Regions from separate parts of the Erwinia sp. E_sp_B01_1 genome, predicted to be linked through region 1. Evidence: predicted binding sites of a transcription regulator. Region 1 holds the regulator's gene; each other region holds the start of a gene.
What was found. Region 1 encodes PhoB, which activates phosphate uptake and scavenging genes when phosphate is short. Its sites were predicted from a motif close to CTGTCATAAAACTGNCNNAT; they were not measured.
Positions count from the first base shown of each region.

Region 2: pitA (inorganic phosphate transporter PitA) is a predicted target of PhoB. The motif match lies at 5,479-5,498, and genes of this name have one in related genera.
Region 3: VRC33_RS21485 (MIP/aquaporin family protein) is a predicted target of PhoB. The motif match lies at 4,122-4,141, and genes of this name have one in related genera.

Region 1 covers NZ_CP142208.1:1,091,021-1,098,474, forward strand. Annotated here, with positions in the region: gene VRC33_RS05195 (AAA family ATPase) at 1-1,383, opposite strand, end outside; gene sbcD (exonuclease subunit SbcD) at 1,380-2,603, opposite strand; gene phoB (phosphate response regulator transcription factor PhoB) at 2,804-3,493, shown strand; gene phoR (phosphate regulon sensor histidine kinase PhoR) at 3,517-4,830, shown strand; gene VRC33_RS05215 (PstS family phosphate ABC transporter substrate-binding protein) at 4,849-5,775, shown strand; gene VRC33_RS05220 (cobalamin-independent methionine synthase II family protein) at 6,520-7,454, shown strand, end outside.
Region 2 covers NZ_CP142208.1:238,473-245,926, forward strand. Annotated here, with positions in the region: gene prlC (oligopeptidase A) at 1-1,782, shown strand, start outside; gene rsmJ (16S rRNA (guanine(1516)-N(2))-methyltransferase RsmJ) at 1,789-2,544, shown strand; gene uspA (universal stress protein UspA) at 2,624-3,061, opposite strand; gene uspB (universal stress protein UspB) at 3,494-3,829, shown strand; gene pitA (inorganic phosphate transporter PitA) at 3,894-5,396, opposite strand; gene VRC33_RS01095 (NAD(P)/FAD-dependent oxidoreductase) at 5,636-6,820, shown strand; gene VRC33_RS01100 (ABC transporter ATP-binding protein) at 6,867-7,454, opposite strand, start outside.
Region 3 covers NZ_CP142208.1:4,626,270-4,633,723, forward strand. Annotated here, with positions in the region: gene hslV (ATP-dependent protease subunit HslV) at 1-527, shown strand, start outside; gene hslU (HslU--HslV peptidase ATPase subunit) at 539-1,870, shown strand; gene VRC33_RS21470 (1,4-dihydroxy-2-naphthoate polyprenyltransferase) at 2,029-2,958, shown strand; gene rraA (ribonuclease E activity regulator RraA) at 3,065-3,550, shown strand; gene zapB (cell division protein ZapB) at 3,599-3,838, opposite strand; gene VRC33_RS21485 (MIP/aquaporin family protein) at 4,285-5,133, shown strand; gene glpK (glycerol kinase GlpK) at 5,165-6,679, shown strand; gene glpX (class II fructose-bisphosphatase) at 6,779-7,454, shown strand, end outside.

The sequences.
Region 1 (7,454 bases):
TTGCTCAACGCTGTTTCTCTGTTCCCCGGCGCGGGTTTTTCGGGCGCTCAGTGCCCGCTCGTTTTGCTGCTGCTGTTCAAAGCGCATGCGCCATAAGGGCAGGGATTCGCCCCAGCGAGCCACATGAGGATTATCCTGTTGCCATTCTCTGTGCCGCTGTTGTTCTGTCTGCTTGCTGGCCTGCAACTGCTGATTCTCATGCAGGGATTGCTGACGGCTATGCAACGAATGTTGGTACTCACTCACTTCTTTAGCCAGCTGCGCATTCTGCTGCGTCAGCGAAGTAATACGGTTATCCAGCGGCAGCACCGTCTCAGTAATCAGCATCTCCTGCTGCTGGCGATGGGATTCATGTTGCTGTCGGGCATCTTCAGCGGCTTTGAGCTGCTGAGTGATTTCATCAAGCGCCTGTCCGGTAGCGGATTTTTTCTGTGTAAGTTGCAGAAGCTGCGTTTTCAGCTGCTGCAAATCCTGCTGATACTGGTTGCGCTGTTGCCAGACCGGACGCAGTTTTTCCGCCGGTTCCGCCAGCGTCAGGCGCTCCAGTTGTGGCTGGTCCTTTTGCCAGGCCGTTTCTGCCTGCTGATAATCCGCTTCGGCGGCAGTAACAGCCTGCGAGGCCAGCTGATGCTGCTGCTGCCAGTGCAGTAAAACTTGCTGGCGCTGATGGCGTGAAGTAAGTGCCTGCTCTTCTTCTGTCAGCTGCTCCAGCTGGGCTGTAAGCTGCTGAAGCTGCCCGCTTTCCAGCAACGCCATTCCGCCTGCCTGGGCGCGCAACGTGTCCAGCGCCACTTTGGCATTTTTATGGCGTTCAAAGACGTTGGCGGAAAGTCGCCCGTAAATTTCCGTGCCGGTTAACTCTTCCAGCAACTCGGCACGGCTGTTGGCATCGGCATTCAGGAAAGCGGCAAACTGCCCCTGCGACAGCATCATGGATTTAGTAAAGCGTTCGAAATCCAGGCCGGTCAGGGTGGTCAGCATATCCAGCTTGTCCTTGACCTTGTCCGCCACGATTTTATTGTCATCACAGCGCGCCAGCTCAACCCGTGGTGCCTGAAGATTGCCATCGGCGGCACCGCGGGCGCGGTTCTGGCTCCAGAAGGCACGCCAGGCGACGCCTTTTACTTCAAACTCCACTTCCGCCAGGCACTCCGAAGTGTCACGCGTCATCAGATCGTTCTGCGACTGCGAGAGTTTCCCCAGCCGCGATGTTTCATGGTAAAGCGCCAGACAGATAGCATCCAGCAGGGTGGTTTTCCCCGCGCCCGTTGGCCCGGTGATGGCAAACAACCCGTTGCTGGCAAAAGGCTCAGCGGTAAAATCAATCTTCCATTCGCCCTTCAGCGAGTTAAGGTTTTTAAACCTCAGCGTCAGGATTTTCATGCTTGCGCCTCATCATCAATCTCTGCCAGCGTCAGGTTAAACAGTTCAGTGGCCCGGGCCTGCCTTTCCGGCTTTTCGTTCTCGACCAGCGCCAGGCGGCGACTGAAGACTTCCTGGGCGCTGAGCTCACTTAAGGTCTCATTATTGTGGCGATCTATAGCCTTTTCGCGCTGCTCCCGACTGCGGCGAAGCAGCACCACTTCCACCGGCAGAGCCTGAGTCAGTTCCTGAATGCGTCGCTGCAGATCATTCAGCCATGACTGGGTGGAAATCTCGATATCCAGCCAGACCACTTTGCCATCATCACGGGCAGGGATAGCTGCGAGCTGCTGCTCAATCTCTTCCAGCGCCCCTTTGATCATCTGCATCGGCTGGAAAAGGGGGATCGCCAGCGGCTCAACCTGGATGAGCTTGCCATCGGCAAAATCCACCAGGAACACGCTTTTCTCTTTGCCCAGCTCGTCAAAACTCAGCGGGATGGGCGAACCGCTGTAGCGGATATGTTCCGTGCCACCGATACGTTGCGCACGATGAATATGCCCCAGTGCAATATAATCGGCTGGCGGAAATGCCTGCGCCGGGAAGGCGTCCAGCGTGCCAATATAAATATCCCGCACCGCATCGCTTTTGGTCACGCCGACGGTGGTCAGATGGCCGGTGGCGATAATGGGCAGCGTCAGGTTGAGTTTTTCCCGCATCTCCCGCGCCGCCTGCCAGCAGCGCTGGTAATGCTGGGTTATGGCTGTCAGCAGGCTTTGCTGCTTGTCACGGCCAGACTGGCCAGCCTGGCTGGTGGTGATATCGCGGGGACGAAGAAAAGGGATAGCGCAGAGCAGCGCGCCGGGTTCTCCATCACGCTTATTCAGCAGCAGCACCTGCTGGCTGATATCATCACTGGCAGAGGCGATCACTCGGGTGTTCAGGCAGGCGAGCAGCTCACGGGATTCATTAAGCGTGGCTACTGAATCGTGGTTGCCACCGAGCACCACCAGCTGGCAGCCGGTCTGCTGGAGATTGACCACAAAACGGTTATACAACTCGCGCGCGTAACTGGGCGGGGATCCCGTATCGAAGATGTCACCCGCAACAATGATGGCATCCACGTGATGTGCCACAGCCTGCTCCAGCAGCCAGTCTGTAAAAGCCTGATGCTCCGGCGCGCGGCTTTTTGTGTAGAAGAATTGGCCCAGATGCCAGTCGGAGGTATGAATAATTCGCATGGGATCCCTTTAAGGCGCGAGGCAGAGTCGACGATTATAAACAGCACAGCGTAAAACCCCAGACCCAATCTCAGCGACCCTTAATAAAACTGTTATGAAACCTCGGGACAGGCCGTGCTTTTTTCATAAAACTGTCATAAAACTGACGCATAATGACGCCGCAAATCCAGTGACATTCCGTCACAGTAGCAGGAGCAACAATGGCAAAGCGCATTCTGGTAGTCGAAGATGAAGCCCCAATCCGTGAGATGTTGTGTTTCGTTCTGGAGCAAAATGACTATCAACCCATAGAAGCGGAAGATTATGACAGTGCGGTCAATTTGCTTATCGAACCCTGGCCTGATTTGATCCTGCTTGACTGGATGCTGCCCGGCGGCTCAGGCATTCAGTTCATCAAGCATTTGAAGCGCGAAGCGATGACCCGTGAAATTCCGGTCATGATGCTGACCGCGCGTGGCGAAGAAGAAGATCGCGTCCGCGGGCTGGAAGTGGGCGCTGACGACTATATTACCAAGCCTTTCTCCCCTAAAGAGCTGGTGGCGCGTATCAAAGCCGTGATGCGCCGCATCTCTCCGATGGCGGTGGAAGACGTTATCGAAATTCAGGGGCTGAGTCTTGATCCCTCCTCGCACCGGGTAATGTCGGATACCCAACCGCTGGAGATGGGCCCAACTGAATATAAATTGCTGCACTTCTTTATGACTCACCCTGAACGTGTTTACAGCCGCGAGCAGTTGCTTAATCACGTATGGGGCACTAACGTGTACGTCGAAGATCGTACCGTTGACGTTCATATTCGCCGCCTGCGTAAGGCGCTGGAACTGACCGGGCACGATCGCATGGTGCAGACGGTTCGCGGAACAGGTTATCGTTTCTCTGCACGTTACTGATCGTTCGCACTGGAGTCTTTACCGTGTTGGAACGCCTCTCCTGGAAGAGATTGTTGTTTGAGCTGATACTTGCCTCACTGCCAGCCCTGATCCTGGGGCTTCTGGTGGGCTATCTGCCCTGGCTCCTGCTGGTTTCCGTGCTGGCCGTTTTGGGCTGGCATTTCGCTAACTTACTCCGTTTATCCCACTGGCTGTGGATTGACCGCAGCATGACGCCTCCGGCCGGGCGTGGTAGCTGGGAGCCGCTGTTTTATGGCCTGTATCAGATGCAGGCGAGAAATCGCCGCCGTCGGCGTGAGCTGGGGCATCTGATCAAGCGATTTCGCAGTGGCGCAGAATCCTTACCCGATGCCGTTGTGCTGACCACGGAAGAGGGCACCATTTTCTGGTGTAATGGCCTCGCCCAGCAGATGCTTGGGCTGCGCTGGCCGGAAGATAACGGACAGAACATCCTTAACCTGCTGCGCTATCCCGAATTTACCCGCTACTTACGTCAGCGCGACTTTTCACGGCCACTGACGCTGGTGCTTAACAGCCATCGTCATCTGGAATTTCGCGTGATGCCCTATTCAGAAGGGCAGTGGCTGCTGGTGGCCAGGGATGTCACGCAGATGCACCAGCTGGAAGGCGCCCGCCGTAACTTCTTCGCCAACGTCAGCCATGAATTACGCACGCCGTTGACGGTGCTGCAGGGCTATCTGGAGATGATGAACGACTCGGTCATGGAGGGGCCACTGCGTGATAAAGCGCTGCATACCATGCAGGAACAGACCCGCCGGATGGATGGGCTGGTGAAGCAGTTGCTGACGCTCTCCCGTATTGAAGCAGCGCCTGCGCTGGATCTTCAGGAAAAAGTGGATGTTCCGATGATGCTGAGGGTATTGCAACGGGAGGCAGAAACCCTGAGCCAGGGCAGGCACGACATCCACTTCACCACCGAGCCGGGTTTGCAGGTGTATGGCAACGATGAGCAGCTTCGCAGTGCCATCTCCAATCTGGTGTATAACTCGGTCAATCACACGCCACCGGGCACCCGCATTGATATCAGCTGGCAGAAAACCCCGCTTGGAGCGCAGTTCAGGGTAAAAGATAACGGGCCAGGCATTGCCGCAGAGCATATTCCGCGCCTGACCGAGCGCTTCTATCGCGTGGACAAAGCCCGCTCGCGCCAGACGGGCGGAAGTGGGCTGGGACTGGCCATTGTGAAGCATGCGCTGAGCCACCATAACACCCGGCTTGATATCACCAGCCGGCCTGGTGTGGAAACCTGTTTCAGCTTCTCTTTACCGTCGAGGTTGATTGTCAGCGGTGAATTGTCTCAAAATGCGGTTCGCTGACCGAACCGGATACCCGAGATGAAAAAGCTGTTTCTGATTGCCCTGGCCTGTTTCAGCCTGATGGCTCACGCCAAAGAGGGCATGCTGGCCGGCAACCTGACCAGCGTGGGCTCAGATACGCTGGGAACGTTGATGACGTTATGGGGAGAGAGTTTTAACCGGCAATATCCTGGCGTGAATGTGCAGGTGCAGGCCGCCGGTTCCTCTACTGCGCCAACTGCGCTGGCTGCGGGTGCTGCTCAGGTGGGCGCGATGAGCCGCCCGATGCAGGCAGTGGAACGGCAACTTTTTGAAGCGAGCTACGGTTACCCACCGCTGGCAGTGCCGGTAGCGATGGATGCGCTGGTGGTGGTGGTGAATCAGGATAACCCGCTGCAGAAGCTGGATACCCGGCAACTCGATGCGATCTTCTCTGTGACCCGGCGTTGTGGAGCCCTTGCAGATGTCCGAAGCTGGGGAGATTTACAGCTCAAAGAACCCGGCTGGGCCGCACGTCCGATACAGCGGTTTGGCCGCAATTCGGCTTCGGGTACCTGGGGGTTTTTCAAACAGCAGGCGTTGTGTAACGGGGATTTTCGTAATGATGTGGGCGAATATCCCGGTTCAGCAGCGGTAGTTCAGGCGGTGGCCGGCACACTCAATGCTATTGGCTATGCCAGCATGGGGATCCACCTCAGCGGCGTGAAAACGCTGCCCGTTTCCCTGGCGGATGGTGAGGTCATTCCACCCGATCCCGACAATATCCGCAGCGGCCGCTATCCCTATTCCCGCCTTTTGTACCTGTATGTCAACAAAACGCCAGGCAAGCCGCTGGAGCCGCTGACCGCCGCGTTTCTTCATCATGTTTTATCCGTTCAGGGACAGGCGCAGGTGACACAGGCAGGCTATCTTCCCTTATCTGAAAAGCAGGTTAATCAGGCCCGGGAGCTGATCGGAGCCAGATAAGCGGCAGAACTCAGGACATAAACGCACAGAAGTTTCAGACGTAAAAAAGCCCGACATCACATCGGGCTTTTTTCATTCCGGTAGCAGTTGGTGCTGCGACGGAACGTGCTGCTTGCATCTGTTCACGGGATCGATTTTATCACGGATTGTGTTACCGTCAAGAGATCACAAAACAGACGATTCCTGCTTCATTAGTGGTCAAACTACTGTTAATATATACAGGTGTTCGGATATTCCGGGGTGGCCCTAGCAGTTGTCACACTGCATCAGAATTTCGCCCGGCAGGAAACAGGTGGTGCTGTCCTGTTTGCCTCCACCCTGAGTGCTGCTTGTATCTGTTCACATTGATGCGCGCGGTGAGGGTTGAACCTGAAGGCATAAGCTGCGTGCGGCACTCTCCTTGCAGGAGAAATGCCACAGTGATTATTCTCGCTATCATCCTGATAGTTCTGAAGATAATGCATGTGATGTTGCAGATTCTCGAAATAATCCTTGCGAAACGCAAGTGAGTGAAAGCCGTTCTGGCTGACACAACTGGATCAAAGGCCGGGTAAATTACCGACCCGGCCTTTTTTCGATCATGAAATTTCTTCATGTCTGATGAATTTTCCTCGTTTGCACCTGAATCCCGCTCATGACACTCTTACGTCTGGACATTTAGACATCCAGAAGTCTAAGAATAACGAATCGTGATAATTTCACCGGTAAATTATGCGCCCATGCGCGTGCCAGGAGTGACACAACATGCAACAACAAACCTCTCAGTATCGTGCCGAAGTCGTGGGCAGCTATCTGCGTCCTGCGGCCATCAAACAGGCCCGCGAAGAGTTTCAGGCCGGTAAGATCGATGCTGTCGCGCTGCGTCGTATTGAAGATGAAGCCATTCGTGATGTGGTCACTCAGCAGCGTGCCTGTGGGCTGAAAGTTGTTACCGATGGGGAATTCCGTCGGGCATGGTGGCACTTCGATTTCTTCGATGGTCTGGAAGGGGTGGAGCGCTATGAATCCGAACAGGGGATCCAGTTTAATGGCGTACAGACGAAAGCTCACAGCATTCGCGTGACCGGCAAACTCGGCTTTGGTCATCACCCCATGCTGGAAGATTTCCGCTATCTGCAAAGCATCAGCGGTGATGCCGTGGCTAAGATGACCATCCCCAGCCCAAGCGTGCTGCATTTTCGCGGGGGCCGTAAAGCCATTGATGCCAACGTCTATCCCGATCTGAATGCCTATTTTGACGATCTGGCGCAGACTTACCGCGATGCGATCCAGGCGTTTTATGACGCCGGCTGCCGTTATCTGCAACTGGACGACACCGTATGGGCCTATCTCTGTTCCGAAGATCAGAAGAGTCAGATCCGCGAACGGGGTGACGATCCGGAAGAGCTGGCACACATCTATGCTCAGGTGCTGAATAAAGCGATCGAAGGTAAACCGGAGGATCTGACCATTGGTCTGCATGTCTGCCGTGGCAACTTCCGTTCGACCTGGATCTCTGAAGGCGGTTACGAGCCGGTAGCTGAAATCCTGTTTGGCACCGTTAACATTGATGCCTTCTTCCTGGAGTATGACAACGAACGTTCCGGCGGCTTTGAGCCACTGCGTTTTGTGAAGCCAGGTAAACAGCAGGTGGTTCTGGGGCTGATTACCACGAAAAACGGTGAGCTGGAAAACCCGGA
Region 2 (7,454 bases), 850 kb from region 1:
GAGCAGACGCTGCCGCTGTTGTCCGAATACAGCACCTGGGTTGGTCAGCATGAAGGCCTTTATCAGGCTTACCGCAATCTGAAAGAGAGCAGCTACGCCGATCTCAGCGCACCACAGCAGAAAGCGGTGGATAACTCGCTGCGTGATTTCGAGCTGTCCGGTATTGGCCTGTCAGCCGAAAAACAGAAGCGTTATGGCGAAATCGCCGCGCGCCTCTCCGAGCTTGGCTCGAAATACAGCAATAACGTGCTTGATGCCACTATGGGCTGGAGCAAACTGATTACCGATGTCAGCGAACTCTCCGGGATGCCGGAAAGCGCGCTGGGCGCGGCACAGGCTCAGGCAGAAGCCAAAGAGCAGCAGGGCTGGCTGTTAACGCTGGATATCCCGAGCTATCTGCCGGTAATGACTTACTGCGACAATCAGGCGCTGCGCGAAGAGATGTACCGCGCCTATTCAACGCGTGCTTCCGATCAGGGGCCGAACGCGGGCAAGTGGGATAACAGCGAGATCATGGCGGAAGAGCTGGCGCTGCGTCACGAGCTGGCACAGCTGCTGGGCTTCGACTCTTATGCGGATAAATCACTGGCGACCAAAATGGCGGAAAACCCGGCCCAGGTCACCGACTTCCTGACGGATCTGGCTAAACGTGCCCGTCCTCAGGCCGAGAAAGAGATTGAACGCCTGCGTGCCTTCGCCAAAAAAGAGCACGGCATTGATGAGCTGAATCCCTGGGATCTGACTTACTACGGCGAAAAACAGAAACAGCATTTGTACGCCATCAGCGACGAGCAGCTTCGCCCCTACTTCCCGGAAGAGCGGGCAGTTAACGGCCTGTTTGAAGTAGTAAAACGTATTTATGGCATTACCGCCAAAGAGCGCAAAGACGTGGATGTTTATCATGCCGACGTGCGCTTCTTCGATCTGTTTGACGACACCGGCGAACTGCGCGGCAGCTTCTATCTGGATCTTTATGCGCGCGATAACAAGCGTGGCGGGGCGTGGATGGATGACTGTGTAGGCCAGATGCGCCTTGCTGACGGTTCCCTGCAGAAGCCGGTCGCTTACCTGACCTGTAACTTTAACCGTCCGCTGAATGGCAAACCTGCGCTGTTCACCCACGACGAAGTTATCACTCTGTTCCATGAGTTTGGTCATGGCCTGCACCATATGCTGACGCGCATTGAAACGCCGGGCGTGTCTGGTATCAGCGGTGTGCCGTGGGATGCCGTCGAGCTGCCAAGCCAGTTTATGGAAAACTGGTGCTGGGAGCCGGAAGCGCTGGCCTTTATCTCCGGTCACTTCGAGACCGGCGAGTCACTGCCGGTTGAGCTGCTGGAAAAAATGCTGGCCGCCAAGAACTACCAGGCCGCGCTGTTTATTCTGCGCCAGCTTGAGTTCGGCCTGTTTGACTTCCGCCTGCATGCGGAATTTGACCCGGCCAAAGGGGCACAGATTCTGGAGATGCTGAAAGAGATCAAACAGCTGGTGGCGGTGATCCCTGCGCCATCCTGGGGCCGTTTCCCGCACGCATTCAGCCATATCTTTGCCGGGGGCTATGCCGCAGGATACTACAGCTATCTGTGGGCCGACGTGCTGGCGGCAGATGCCTACTCCCGCTTTGAAGAGGAGGGCATTTTCAACCGTGACACTGGCCAGTCGTTCCTGGATAACATCCTGACGCGTGGCGGATCGGAAGAGCCTATGGAGCTGTTTAAACGCTTCCGGGGCCGTGAGCCGCAGCTGGATGCGATGCTTGAACACTACGGTATTCAGGAATAGCGTGCAGTGAAGATCTGTTTAGTAGATGAAACGGGCGCCGGAGACGGCGCCTTATCTGTTCTGGCGGACCGCTGGCAGCTTGAGCACGATGACAGCGCACCGATGGCGCTGGTGATGACCGCCACGCATCTGGAATTACGCAAGCTGGATGAACCTAAGCTTGGCGGGATTTTTGTCGACTTCGTTGAAGGGGCAATGGCTCACCGTCGGCGCTTTGGCGGCGGACGTGGCGAAGCGGTGGCGAAAGCCGTGGGTATCAAGGGCGGTTATCTGCCTTCGGTGATTGATGCAACCGCGGGCCTGGGGCGTGATGCCTTTGTTTTAGCCTCGCTGGGTTGCCGTGTGCAGATGCTGGAGCGTCACCCCGTTGTGGCAGCCTTGCTGGATGATGGTCTGCAACGCGGCTATCAGAACGCGGAAATTGGCGGCTGGCTTCGTGAAAGGCTGACGTTGATCCACGCTTCAAGCCTGGAGGCGCTGGACGAAATGCAGGAGAAGCCGGATGTGATTTACCTGGATCCGATGTATCCCCACAAGCAGAAAAGCGCGCTGGTGAAGAAAGAGATGCGGGTATTTCAGACGCTGGTAGGTGCAGATAATGATGCTGATGGATTGCTGGGACCGGCCAGAAGGCTGGCGAAAAAACGGGTAGTGGTTAAACGCCCTGACTACGCGCCGCCGCTTGCTGGCATTGCCACTCAGTCTGCGGTGGTCACCAAAAGTCACCGGTTTGATATCTATCCGCCACTGGTCAGCGGCTGACTTTTCGGCCTCTTTCCTGCGGAAAAAAGCAGGGGCGGGATCGCTTCCGCCCCTTCCTCAACCCTGTAGCCCGGCGAGGTTACTCTTCTTCTTCATCACGCAGCGGCACAATCAGCATATCAATGTGCACAGTGTTGATCAGCTGGCGAGCCGATGACATCAGCTTGCTCCAGAAGTCCTGATGGTGACCACAAACCACCAAATCCACATCGTATTTTTTGATCGCGTCTACCAGTACCTGGCCCAGATCGCCGCTGCCGCTAAGGGTTTCGGAAATGGGATAACCAGCGCTGTTGGAGAGGTCAGTCAGGGCGGTGTGGGTTTCTTCAGAGATACGTTTTTGCATATCGCCAAGGTTCACATCGATCAACCCGGTATACAGGTCGGAATAGTTCACATCGACGTGGATCAGTGACACTTTGGCATCGTAAGGACGGGCCATGGACACCGCTTTGGCAACCAGCAGCTTACTTTCCGGGGAAAGGTCAACTGCAATCAGAATGTGTTTGTAAGACATAACGATACTCCTTTCATTCGTTGCGGAGAGTTCTCCGCCGACAAAGTTGTCTTTTTGCATCATAACACATTGAAATCTGTTGCTAATGTTTAATGCATCGGGGGTCGGTACCGCGCCTGAGAAGAGAGAACGTCCCGGCGCCTTTATTGTTTTCATCCCCATTATAGTCTTAATTGTTAACAGAAGGGCTGAGAGGCCGCGCCCTTTGCGAGCGGGATCAAAGTGAATTTTTCTCTTTTTCCTGTGGTTGCGTATAACATCGCTGGAAAAAATTAAACAAATCTCCTACACTGATAACAACGACCTGTTATGCGCTAATAACGGTCTTTCGGAACACCATTTCTGCTGGTTCAATGAGGTTATTGGCTGGTTCTCAGGATCTTCAGCGTATCCCGCTGAACATGTTCTTTGATGGATTGCCGGGAGGGGATCATGATCAGCACCATCGCGCTATTCTGGGCTCTTTGTGTCATCTGTTTGGTGAATATGGCGCGCTACTTTTCCTCTTTGCGCGCCCTTTTAGTGGTGCTTCGCGGGTGTGACCCTTTGCTTTATCAATATGTCGATGGCGCGGGGTTCTTTACCTCGCACGGGCAGCCGGTCAAACAGGTGCGGCTGGTGCGCTATATCTGGGCACAACGTTACCTTGACCATCATGATGAGGAGTTTATTCGTCGCTGCGAGCGTGTGCGGGGGCAGTTTATCCTGACCAGTTCGCTCTGTGGGCTGGTGGTGGTCAGTCTGATTGGGTTGCTTATCTGGCACTGATCTGACCGGCAGAAAACAAAAAGGGTGGGGACAAGCCCCACCCTTTTACTTTGGCAGCCCTCGCTTAAGAGACGAACTGCAACGCTATCCAGTAGAGCCCACCGGACAACAGTATCGAAATAGGCAGGGTAAACACCCAGGCCAACAGGATACTTTTGATGGTGCGACTCTGCACGCCTCCACCGTCGACCAGCATAGTACCGGCAACAGAGGAGGAGAGGACGTGGGTCGTTGATACCGGCATCCCGGTGTAGCTTGCCACACCGATAGAGACGGCAGCCGTCATCTGCGCGGACATGCCCTGTGCGTAGGTCATGCCTTTCTTACCGATTTTCTCACCGATGGTGGTCGCAACACGACGCCAGCCAACCATTGTTCCCAGTGACAGCGCTAACGCCACGGCCACGATAATCCAGATTGGGGCATACTCAACGGTGTTCAGCAGATCGTCTTTCAGCTTGGTCAGGAAACGTTTGTCATCGTTGTTAACGCCCGGCAGTTTCGCGGCCTTGTCAGCGGTATCAGAGATACACATCAGCAGGCGACGCATCTGCGCGCGTTGATCAACAGTCAGCTTGTCGTAGCTTTGCAGATTGTTCAGCAACCCCTGAGCCTGTTGAATGGCTGGCAGAGCACGCGCTGCATCGCAGTGGAACTCTTTCGGGCCACTCTTATACTCTTCTGGCGTGGGAACGGCAGGCGGTGCCTGCTGAACGATATGGGCCAGAGAATCAGAATGCTGCTGATAATACTGCTCCAGATGGTTCACGGCATCGCGGGTACGGGTGATGTCGTAGCCGGAAGAGTTCATGTTAACCACAAACCCAGCCGGGGCTACGCCAATCAGCACCAGCATAATCAGGCCGATACCTTTCTGGCCATCATTCGCACCGTGCGAGTAGCTCACGCCAATTGCCGAGACGATAAGCGCGATACGGGTCCAGAATGGCGGCTTCTTTTTGCCGTCGATCTTTTCACGCTCTGCAGGCGTCATATGAATACGGCGACGCTTTTTGTTACCGCTCCAGTAACGACGCAGGATAAACACCAGTCCGCCAGCAAGCACCAGGCCGACAATCGGCGAGATCACCAGCGATAAAAAGATGCCAATCATTTTGGGGATATTCAGCGCATCCACAACCGAGGTTCCGGTCACAAGTGCGTTGGTCAGGCCAATGCCGATAATGGCCCCGATGAGGGTATGGGAGCTGGAGGCAGGCAGACCGAAGTACCAGGTGCCAAGATTCCAGATAATAGCGGCAAGCAACATAGAGAAGACCATGGCGAGGCCATGAGCCGATCCCACATTGAGCAGCAGGTCGGTGGGAAGCAAATGAACAATAGCGTAAGCCACGCTCAGTCCACCCAGCAGCACACCAAAGAAGTTGAATACCCCGGCCATTACCACCGCCAGTTGCGATCGCATTGCTCGGGTATAAATCACAGTAGCCACCGCATTGGCCGTATCATGGAAGCCGTTGATGGCCTCGTAGAACAACACAAAGAGCAGCGCAAGCACCAGTAACAGGCCGGTATGGTAATCGAGACCAGCAAACAGATGTAACATAAGCGTTAAGCCATTTCAGGGACATGAACGCGGCGCATTATCAGCGAGAAACCGCGACCGGGGAAAGGGAAATATAGACTTTTTTTGACATTATTGTGTCAATAAGACCAAATCAGAAGATTGTTCTGCTTGAAAATCATCCGGTTGTAAAATGTTTCAGCCTGACACTTTTGTTACTCTGGCATCAGACGCGGCTTGTCACTACAATCACCGCTTTTCTGAGCAGCCCGGAGCGAGTCGTGGAAAAGTTTGACGTTATCATTATTGGCGCCGGTGCGGCTGGCCTGTTCTGTGCTGCTCAGGCGGGGCAGCGGGGCAAGCGCGTTCTGTTGCTGGATAACGGCAAAAAAGCGGGCCGTAAGATCCTGATGTCCGGCGGCGGTCGCTGTAATTTTACCAATCTCTATACTGAACCGGCGGCCTATCTCTCGCAAAACCCCCATTTTTGTAAATCTGCGCTGGCGCGATATACCCAGTGGGATTTTATCGATCTGATCAATCGTCACGGTATTGCCTGGCATGAAAAAACGCTGGGACAACTTTTTTGCGATGATTCAGCCCAGCAGGTTGTCGATTTGCTGTTAAAAGAGTGTGAAGCCGGGAAAGTGACGCTGCGTTTAAGAAGTGAAGTACTGAGCGTGGCGCGCGACGACGCAGGTTACACGCTGGAGCTGAACGGCAGCACGGTTCAGGCAGAGAAGCTGGTGATCGCCTCCGGCGGTCTTTCAATGCCCGGACTGGGCGCTTCGCCGTTTGGCTATAAAGTTGCCGAACAGTTTGGCCTGAAGGTTTTTCCTACCCGCGCCGGGCTGGTGCCTTTTACGCTGCACAAGCCGCTGCTGGAACAACTTCAGACCTTGTCCGGCGTGGCCGTGCCGTCCGTCATGACGGCTGAAGATGGCACGCTGTTTAAGGAAGCGCTGCTGTTTACCCACCGGGGCTTATCCGGACCGGCAGTGCTGCAACTCTCAAGCTACTGGCAGCCTGGCGAATTCGTCACCATCAATCTCTCGCCGGAACGCGACCTCGACAGCTTTATCACGGAAGAGCGTGAGGCGCACCCGAACCAGAGCCTGAAGAACACCCTGGCAAAAGTGTTGCCCCGTCGCCTGGTGGAGTGCCTGCAACTGCTGGGCAGCGTACCAGAATGCACCCTGAAGCAGCTGAACAGCCGCCAGCAATCCGGACTGGTGGCTTCACTGCACCAGTGGCGAGTGCAGCCTAACGGCACCGAAGGCTACCGCACGGCGGAAGTGACTCTCGGCGGAGTAGACACCAGCGTGCTCTCTTCCAAAACCATGGAAGCGCGGGATGTACCTGGTCTCTATTTCATCGGCGAAGTGGTGGACGTCACCGGCTGGTTAGGCGGCTATAACTTCCAGTGGGCGTGGAGTTCGGCCTGGGCCTGCGCTCAGGCTTTGTGAGTGGAACCCGGCCCGAAAAGCCGGGTTAATTTTTGTCAGCACCCCCTCAGGTTTTCGGGAATATCCAGAGATGCTTTTCTGGCAAGGCCAGATGGCAATGCTGCGGATCGCGCACCTCGTTGCCGTAGGCGCGAATAACAAAGTCATCACCCTGGGTGCGGAACAGATATTCCCAGCGATCGCCCAGGTACATGCTGGTCAGCAACGGCAGTTCCAGCTGATTCTCGCCCGGGCCGTCCGCCAGCACTACGCGCTCCACGCGGATTACCGCCGTGCCTTCCTGCCCCTGTTGAACGCCTTCACCCGCCTGGCCCCACAATGCCCAGCCTTTGCCTTCGATACGGGCTTTACCGTCGCGCAGTTCGGTGACTTTACCGTGCAGACGATTGTTACTGCCCATAAACTCGGCGGTGAACAGCGTTTTGGGCGAACCGTACATCTCCTGCGGGGTTCCCTGCTGCTCAATTTTGCCATTGTTAAGCAGCAAAATACGGTCTGAAATCGCCATCGCTTCGTTCTGATCGTGCGTGACCATCAGCGCCGACAGGCCCAGTTTGATAATCAGCTCGCGCAGGAATACGCGGGCTTCTTCACGCAGTTTGGCGTCAAGGTTCGATAAGGGTTCATCCAGCAG
Region 3 (7,454 bases), 1.3 Mb from region 1:
CAACAATTGTAAGTGTACGACGCAACGGCCAGGTAGTAATTGGCGGTGATGGCCAGGCTACCCTCGGCAATACCGTAATGAAAGGCAACGTCAAAAAAGTTCGTCGTCTCTATAATGACAAAGTCATTGCCGGTTTTGCTGGCGGTACTGCAGATGCCTTCACCCTGTTTGAACTCTTTGAACGCAAGCTGGAAATGCATCAGGGTCATCTGGTTAAAGCCGCCGTTGAGCTGGCCAAAGACTGGCGAACCGACCGCATGCTGCGCAAGCTTGAAGCGCTGCTGGCGGTTGCCGATGAAAATGCCTCGTTGATCATCACCGGTAACGGCGATGTTATTCAGCCTGAAAACGATTTGATTGCCATTGGTTCAGGTGGTCCTTACGCACAGGCAGCCGCCCGTGCGCTGTTGGAAAACACCGAGATCGGCGCACGCGATATCGTGGAAAAAGCGCTGGGTATTGCAGGCGATATCTGCATCTATACCAACCACAATCTCACCATCGAAGAATTACCGTCTAAAGCGTAAGGATCCCAACTATGTCCGAAATGACTCCGCGCGAGATCGTCAGCGAGCTGAACAGATTTATCATTGGCCAGGATAACGCCAAGCGCGCCGTGGCGATCGCCTTGCGTAACCGCTGGCGCCGTATGCAGCTCGATGAAGAGCTGCGCCAGGAAGTAACTCCAAAAAATATCCTGATGATCGGTCCAACAGGGGTAGGTAAAACCGAAATTGCCCGCCGTCTGGCCAAGCTGGCTAACGCACCCTTTATCAAAGTGGAAGCGACCAAGTTCACAGAAGTGGGCTATGTTGGGAAAGAAGTGGACTCCATCATCCGTGACCTGACCGATTCTGCACTGAAAATGGTCCGCTCTCAGGCGATTGAAAAAAATCGTTATCGCGCTGAAGAGATGGCAGAGGAGCGCATCCTTGATGTGCTCATCCCGCCGGCTAAAAACAACTGGGGCCAGTCCGAAGAGAAGGCTGAACCTTCTGCTGCCCGCCAGTCTTTCCGTAAAAAACTGCGTGAAGGCCAGCTGGATGATAAAGAGATTGAGATCGATCTGGCCAGTGCCTCAATGGGCGTGGAAATCATGTCCCCACCGGGCATGGAAGAGATGACCAACCAGTTGCAGTCTATGTTCCAGAACCTGGGCAACCAGAAGCAGAAACCGCGTAAGCTGAAGATCAAAGACGCGATGAAGCTGTTGATCGAAGAAGAAGCCGCTAAGCTGGTTAACCCTGAAGAGCTGAAGCAGGAAGCGATTGATGCGGTTGAACAGCACGGTATCGTCTTTATCGATGAGATCGACAAAGTCTGTAAGCGTGGCGAAAGCTCCGGCCCGGACGTGTCACGCGAAGGCGTACAGCGCGACCTGCTGCCGCTGGTGGAAGGCTGCACCGTCAATACCAAGCACGGTATGGTGAAAACCGATCATATTCTGTTTATCGCCTCAGGTGCTTTCCAGGTTGCCAGCCCGTCAGATTTGATTCCGGAACTTCAGGGTCGTCTGCCGATCCGCGTTGAGCTTCAGGCGCTGACTACCCACGACTTTGAACGCATTCTGACCGAGCCTAACGCTTCCGTTACCGTGCAGTACAAAGCCTTGATGAAAACGGAAGGCGTGGATATCGACTTCACCGAAGATGGCATCTCTAAGATTGCCGCCGCCGCCTGGCAGGTGAACGAGACCGCTGAAAATATCGGTGCCCGCCGTCTGCACACGGTGCTTGAGCGTCTGATGGAAGATATTTCCTATGACGCCAGCGATCTTCACGGCCAGTCCTTCACCATTGATGCAGAGTACGTTGGCAAGCATCTGGATGAGCTGGTCGCGGACGAAGATTTGAGCCGCTTTATTCTGTAAACAGCGCTAACATCTTACTTCAGGAGGCTCCGGCCTCCTTTTTTTATGCCAGAAAATCGCTCAGGGCAGGCAGCATCCTTGATGTGGAATAATTCAATAAAGCCGGCCCGCCGCTAAAATAGCCGCACGTTCTCTCCTCAGTAAAGGCCATTGCCGTTATGACGGATCACCTTCGCCTGACTCCTCCCCTCTCTGCTTCACGTGCCTGGATCGAAAGCCTTCGGCTCCGTACTCTTCCGCTGGCCTGTGCCTCAGTCATCACCGGTTCTGCCCTGGCCTGGTGGCAGGGACATTTCAGTCCGGGCATCGCTTTGCTGGCCTTGCTGACCACCGCATTGCTACAAATCCTCTCCAACCTGGCCAATGATTATGGTGACGCGCTGAAAGGCAGCGACACGCCAGCACGTCTGGGTCCCCTTCGCGGTATGCAAAAAGGCGCAATCAGCCCTCAGCAGATGCGCATAGCACTGCTGATTACCCTGATACTGACCCTTTTCTCTGGCATCTCGCTGATTATCCGCGCCTGCCAGTCACTGAACGATATTCTGGGGTTTATAGCCCTGGGTGCCATAGCTATCGTGGCGGCCATTGCCTATACGGTGGGTAAAAAACCCTATGGTTATCTGGGGTTGGGCGACGCATCGGTGCTGATTTTCTTTGGCTGGCTGGGCGTTACGGGAAGCTATTACCTCCAGGCGCATAATTTGCCTGCCATGCTGTTTTTACCTGCCACCGCCTGCGGCCTGATGGCTGTGGCCGTACTCAACGTCAATAATATGCGCGATATTGAAAGCGACCGGCAAAGTGGCAAATACACGCTGGCAGTACGCTTAGGCGCCATTAACGCCAGGCGTTATCACTCTCTGCTGCTGGCGGGTTCCCTGCTGTGCTGTGCCCTGTTTGCCCTGCTGACTTCTCTGAATTCTGCGGGCTGGTTATTTTTGCTGACAGCGCCGCTGCTAATCAAACAGTTACGCTATATCGTGCAGGAAACCTCAGCCGTTGCCATGCGCCCGATGCTGGAGAAAACGGTCAAATCAGCGCTGCTGCTAAACCTGCTTTTCTCACTCGGCCTGGTCCTTAATTAAGTGTGATGTAGTTGACTCATCGCAACTTTTAACAATTGATGATTTTGCCAACAGCGCCGGGAAAGCGATATACTTAGTATTCCTGTGGCAAACAGACGAAACCCTTATGAAATATGATACTTCTGAACTCTGCGACATCTATCATGAAGATGTAAATGTCGTTGAACCGCTCTTTTCAAACTTCGGTGGCCGTACGTCGTTTGGCGGGCAAATCATCACGGTAAAATGTTTCGAGGATAACGGGCTGTTATACGATCTGCTGGAGGAGAATGGGCGGGGTCGTGTGCTGCTCGTTGACGGCGGCGGTTCAGTACGTCGTGCCCTGATCGATGCCGCGCTGGCCAGACTGGCGTTGCAGAACGAATGGGAAGGCATTGTAGTATATGGTTCAGTTCGTCAGGTTGACGATCTGGAAGAGCTGGATATTGGTATTCAGGCTATTGCCGCCATTCCAGTAGGCGCTGCAGGCGAAGGCGTGGGAGAGAGCGACATCCGGGTGAATTTCGGTGGCGTCACCTTTTTCTCCGGCGATCATCTCTATGCCGACAACACTGGCATCATCCTTTCCGAAGACCCGCTCGATATCGAATAATAAAAACGGGTGCCATCGGCACCCGTTTCCACCAGCCCGATCGTTAAATCAGACTTCTTCCATTTTTCCCAGCAGCGCACGCAGACGCTCCTGCCAGACATGCTGTTCTTCTTTCAGATGCTGGTTTTCACGCACCAGTGACTCACTGTTGCCTGAAGCCTGCTGAACCTGTTGATTCAGGTTGTTATTCTGTTCTTTCAGTTCTTCGATTTCCATCTGCAGCAGGGTGATGGTATCAATCGCCTGCTGTACTTTCGCTTCCAGTTTCTCAAACACTTCAAATGACATTGTAAATGACCTCTCCTAATTGCAAGGCGTTGATATTGCCACCGCAGAGCATCAGGAATAAGCCAGCATTCCGCGGATAACAACGATTCCCCGATTGTAAGTAGACGCGCCCGTCAAGTCCAGCAGCGAACCCGCACAGGGTGCAGTCTGTAACAATTTTCAGCATAGACCTGGAATCTGTAACATTACCCGCTGCCAAAGTAAGGCCTGAGTTAACGAAATGGGACAAAAAACGCAAAAACGAAAATTGAAATGTTGTTTCAGGAAAGCTAAAAGACGCGAAAACGCTCATTTTTATGACACAGCACACAACTTTTGATTTCGCTATTTCTCGTTTATGCTCGTTAACGATAAATTCACAACAGCCCTACAAAAGATTTGGGCGGCTCAGGGAAAGAGAACAGAACGCTGTACAACATTTAACCTCGCCTTCAGGAAACGACATCATGAGTCAGACAGCAACAAGCACGCTTAAAGGGCAGTGCATCGCCGAATTTCTGGGTGTCGCCACCATCATCTTCTTTGGTGCTGGCTGTGTCGCCGCCATGAAACTGGCAGGCGCAAGTTTTGGTCAGTGGGAAATCAGTATCATCTGGGGTATTGCCGTAGCCATGGCAGTGTATCTCAGTGCCGCCATCTCCGGCGCGCATCTGAATCCGGCTGTAACCCTTGCGCTTTGTCTGTTTGCTAATTTCGAACGCCGTAAAGTGTTGCCGTACATACTGGCACAGATTGCCGGTGCTTTCTGCTCCGCAGCACTGGTTTACGGTCTCTACTACAATTTGTTCTTTGACTATGAACAATCGCATCAGATGGTTCGTGGCAGCATAGAAAGCCTGGACCTGGCAGGGATCTTCTCAACCTACCCTAATCCGCACATCGGTGTTGGTCAGGCTTTCCTGGTTGAAGCAGTGATCACTGCCGTAATGATGGGTCTGATTATGGCTCTGACCGATGACGGTAACGGTTTGCCTCGCGGCCCGATGGCGCCCCTGCTGATTGGCCTGCTGATTGCGGTTATCGGTGGTTCAATGGGCCCACTGACCGGCTTCGCCCTTAACCCGGCCCGTGATTTCGGACCCAAGATCTTTGCCTTGCTTGCAGGTTGGGGTAACGTTGCCTTTACAGGTGGCCGCGACATCCCTTATTTCCTCGTGCCGATTTTTGGCCCGATCGTTGGCGCCAGCATCGGTGCATTTGGCTACCGCTCTCTGATCGCCCGCAATTTGCCTGGCGTCGCTGCGGTTAAGAAAGACGAGAAGACCATAGCGCGTGCTGAACAGCGTAAAGCGTAATTGCTAACCCTTTACACATCAGGAATGAATTATGACCACAGAAAAAAAATACATTGTCGCGCTCGACCAGGGCACTACCAGCTCCCGTGCGGTAATCCTGGATCATGACTCCAACATCGTTGCAGTCTCCCAGCGCGAATTTCAGCAGCTCTATCCTAAGCCAGGCTGGGTTGAGCATGACCCGATGGATATCTGGGCTTCTCAAAGCTCCACGCTGGTAGAAGTGCTGGCGCATGCCGACATTAACTCCGATGAGATTGCGGCAATCGGTATCACCAACCAGCGTGAAACCGCCATTGTCTGGGAAAAAGAGACCGGCAAGCCCATTTATAACGCTATCGTCTGGCAGGATCCACGTACCGCTGACTACTGTGCAAAATTGAAAAAAGAGGGTCTGGAAGAGTATATCCAGCACACCACTGGCCTGGTGATTAACCCTTACTTCTCCGGTACCAAAGTGAAGTGGATCCTGGACCACGTTGAGGGCGCACGCGACCGTGCAAAACGTGGCGAACTGCTGTTCGGTACTGTTGATACCTGGCTGGTCTGGAAAATGACTCAGGGACGGGTGCATATCACCGATTACACCAACGCCTCACGTACCATGATGTTCAACATCCACAAGCTGGAGTGGGATCAGCGTATGCTGGATATCCTCGATATCCCGCGTGAAATGCTGCCAGAAGTGAAATCCTCTTCTGAAGTGTACGGCCAGACCAACATCGGCGGTAAAGGCGGTACCCGTATTCCCATCGCCGGGATCGCTGGTGACCAGCAGGCTGCGCTTTATGGTCAGCTCTGCGTTAAGCCTGGCATGGCGAAGAACACCTACGGTACCGGCTGCTTTATGCTGATGAACACCGGCACCGAAGCGGTAACTTCTACCAACGGCCTGTTGACCACCATTGCCTGTGGTCCGCGTGGTGAAGTGAACTACGCCCTTGAAGGCGCCGTATTTATTGGGGGTGCTTCTATTCAGTGGCTGCGTGATGAGATGAAACTGATTGGTGATGCCACCGACTCAGAATATTTCGCCACCAAAGTGAAAGACAGCAACGGCGTCTATATGGTGCCAGCCTTTACCGGTCTGGGTGCGCCTTACTGGGACCCGTATGCCCGCGGCGCGATTTTCGGCCTCACGCGTGGTGCAAATGCTAACCACATTATCCGCGCCACGCTGGAGTCGATTGCTTATCAGACCCGTGACGTACTGGAAGCGATGCAGAACGATGCTAATACCCGCCTGCAGTCTCTGCGCGTGGATGGTGGTGCCGTGGCTAACAACTTCCTGATGCAGTTCCAGTCCGACATTCTGGGTACCCGCGTGGAGCGTCCGGAAGTGCTGGAAGTGACCGCACTGGGTTCAGCTTACCTGGCTGGTCTGGCCGTGGGCTTCTGGAAAGATCTGGACGAAGTCCGTGCTAAAGCAGTGATTGAGCGTGAATTCCGCCCTGGCATTGAAACCACCGAGCGTAATTACCGTTATGCTGGCTGGAAGAAAGCGGTTTCCCGCGCAAAAGCCTGGGAAGAAGAAGACGATTCATAAGTCTGAACCGGCCCAGGGTCACCCTGACCCTGGGCTTTTCCCCTCTCTCTCCTCCCCGCTGTGATAAACTTTCCGCCTCTACTTTTCCCGGGGCAAATCATGAAACGAGAACTCGCCATTGAATTTTCACGCGTAACGGAAGCCGCAGCGCTGGCAGGCTACAAATGGCTCGGACGCGGCGATAAAAACGCAGCCGACGGTGCCGCCGTCCACGCTATGCGCATCATGCTGAACAAAGTGAACATTGACGGCGAGATCGTCATTGGCGAGGGGGAGATTGATGAAGCCCCGATGTTATATATCGGTGAAAAAGTAGGTACCGGCGAAGGCGATGCCGTGGATATTGCCGTCGACCCTATCGAAGGGACGCGCATGACCGCCATGGGTCAGGCAAACGCGCTGGCTGTACTGGCTGTGGGCGATAAAGGCACCTTCCTGAATGCGCCAGATATGTATATGGAAAAACTGATTGTGGGGCCAGGAGCGAAAGGCGTTATTGACCTGAATTTACCGCTGGAGGAAAACCTCAGGCGTGTGGCGCAGGCGCTGAAAAAACCGCTGTCTGAACTCACTGTAACCCTGCTGGCTAAACCCCGTCACGATAAGGTGATCGCTGCCCTGCAGACTTTGGGCGTGCGGATTTTTGCTTTTCCTGATGGCGATGTCGCCGCCTCCATTCTGACCTGTATGCCAGACAGCGAAGTGGACGTGCTTTATGGCATTGGTGGCGCACCAGAGGGCGTGGTATCGGCAGCGGTAATCCGCGCGATGGATG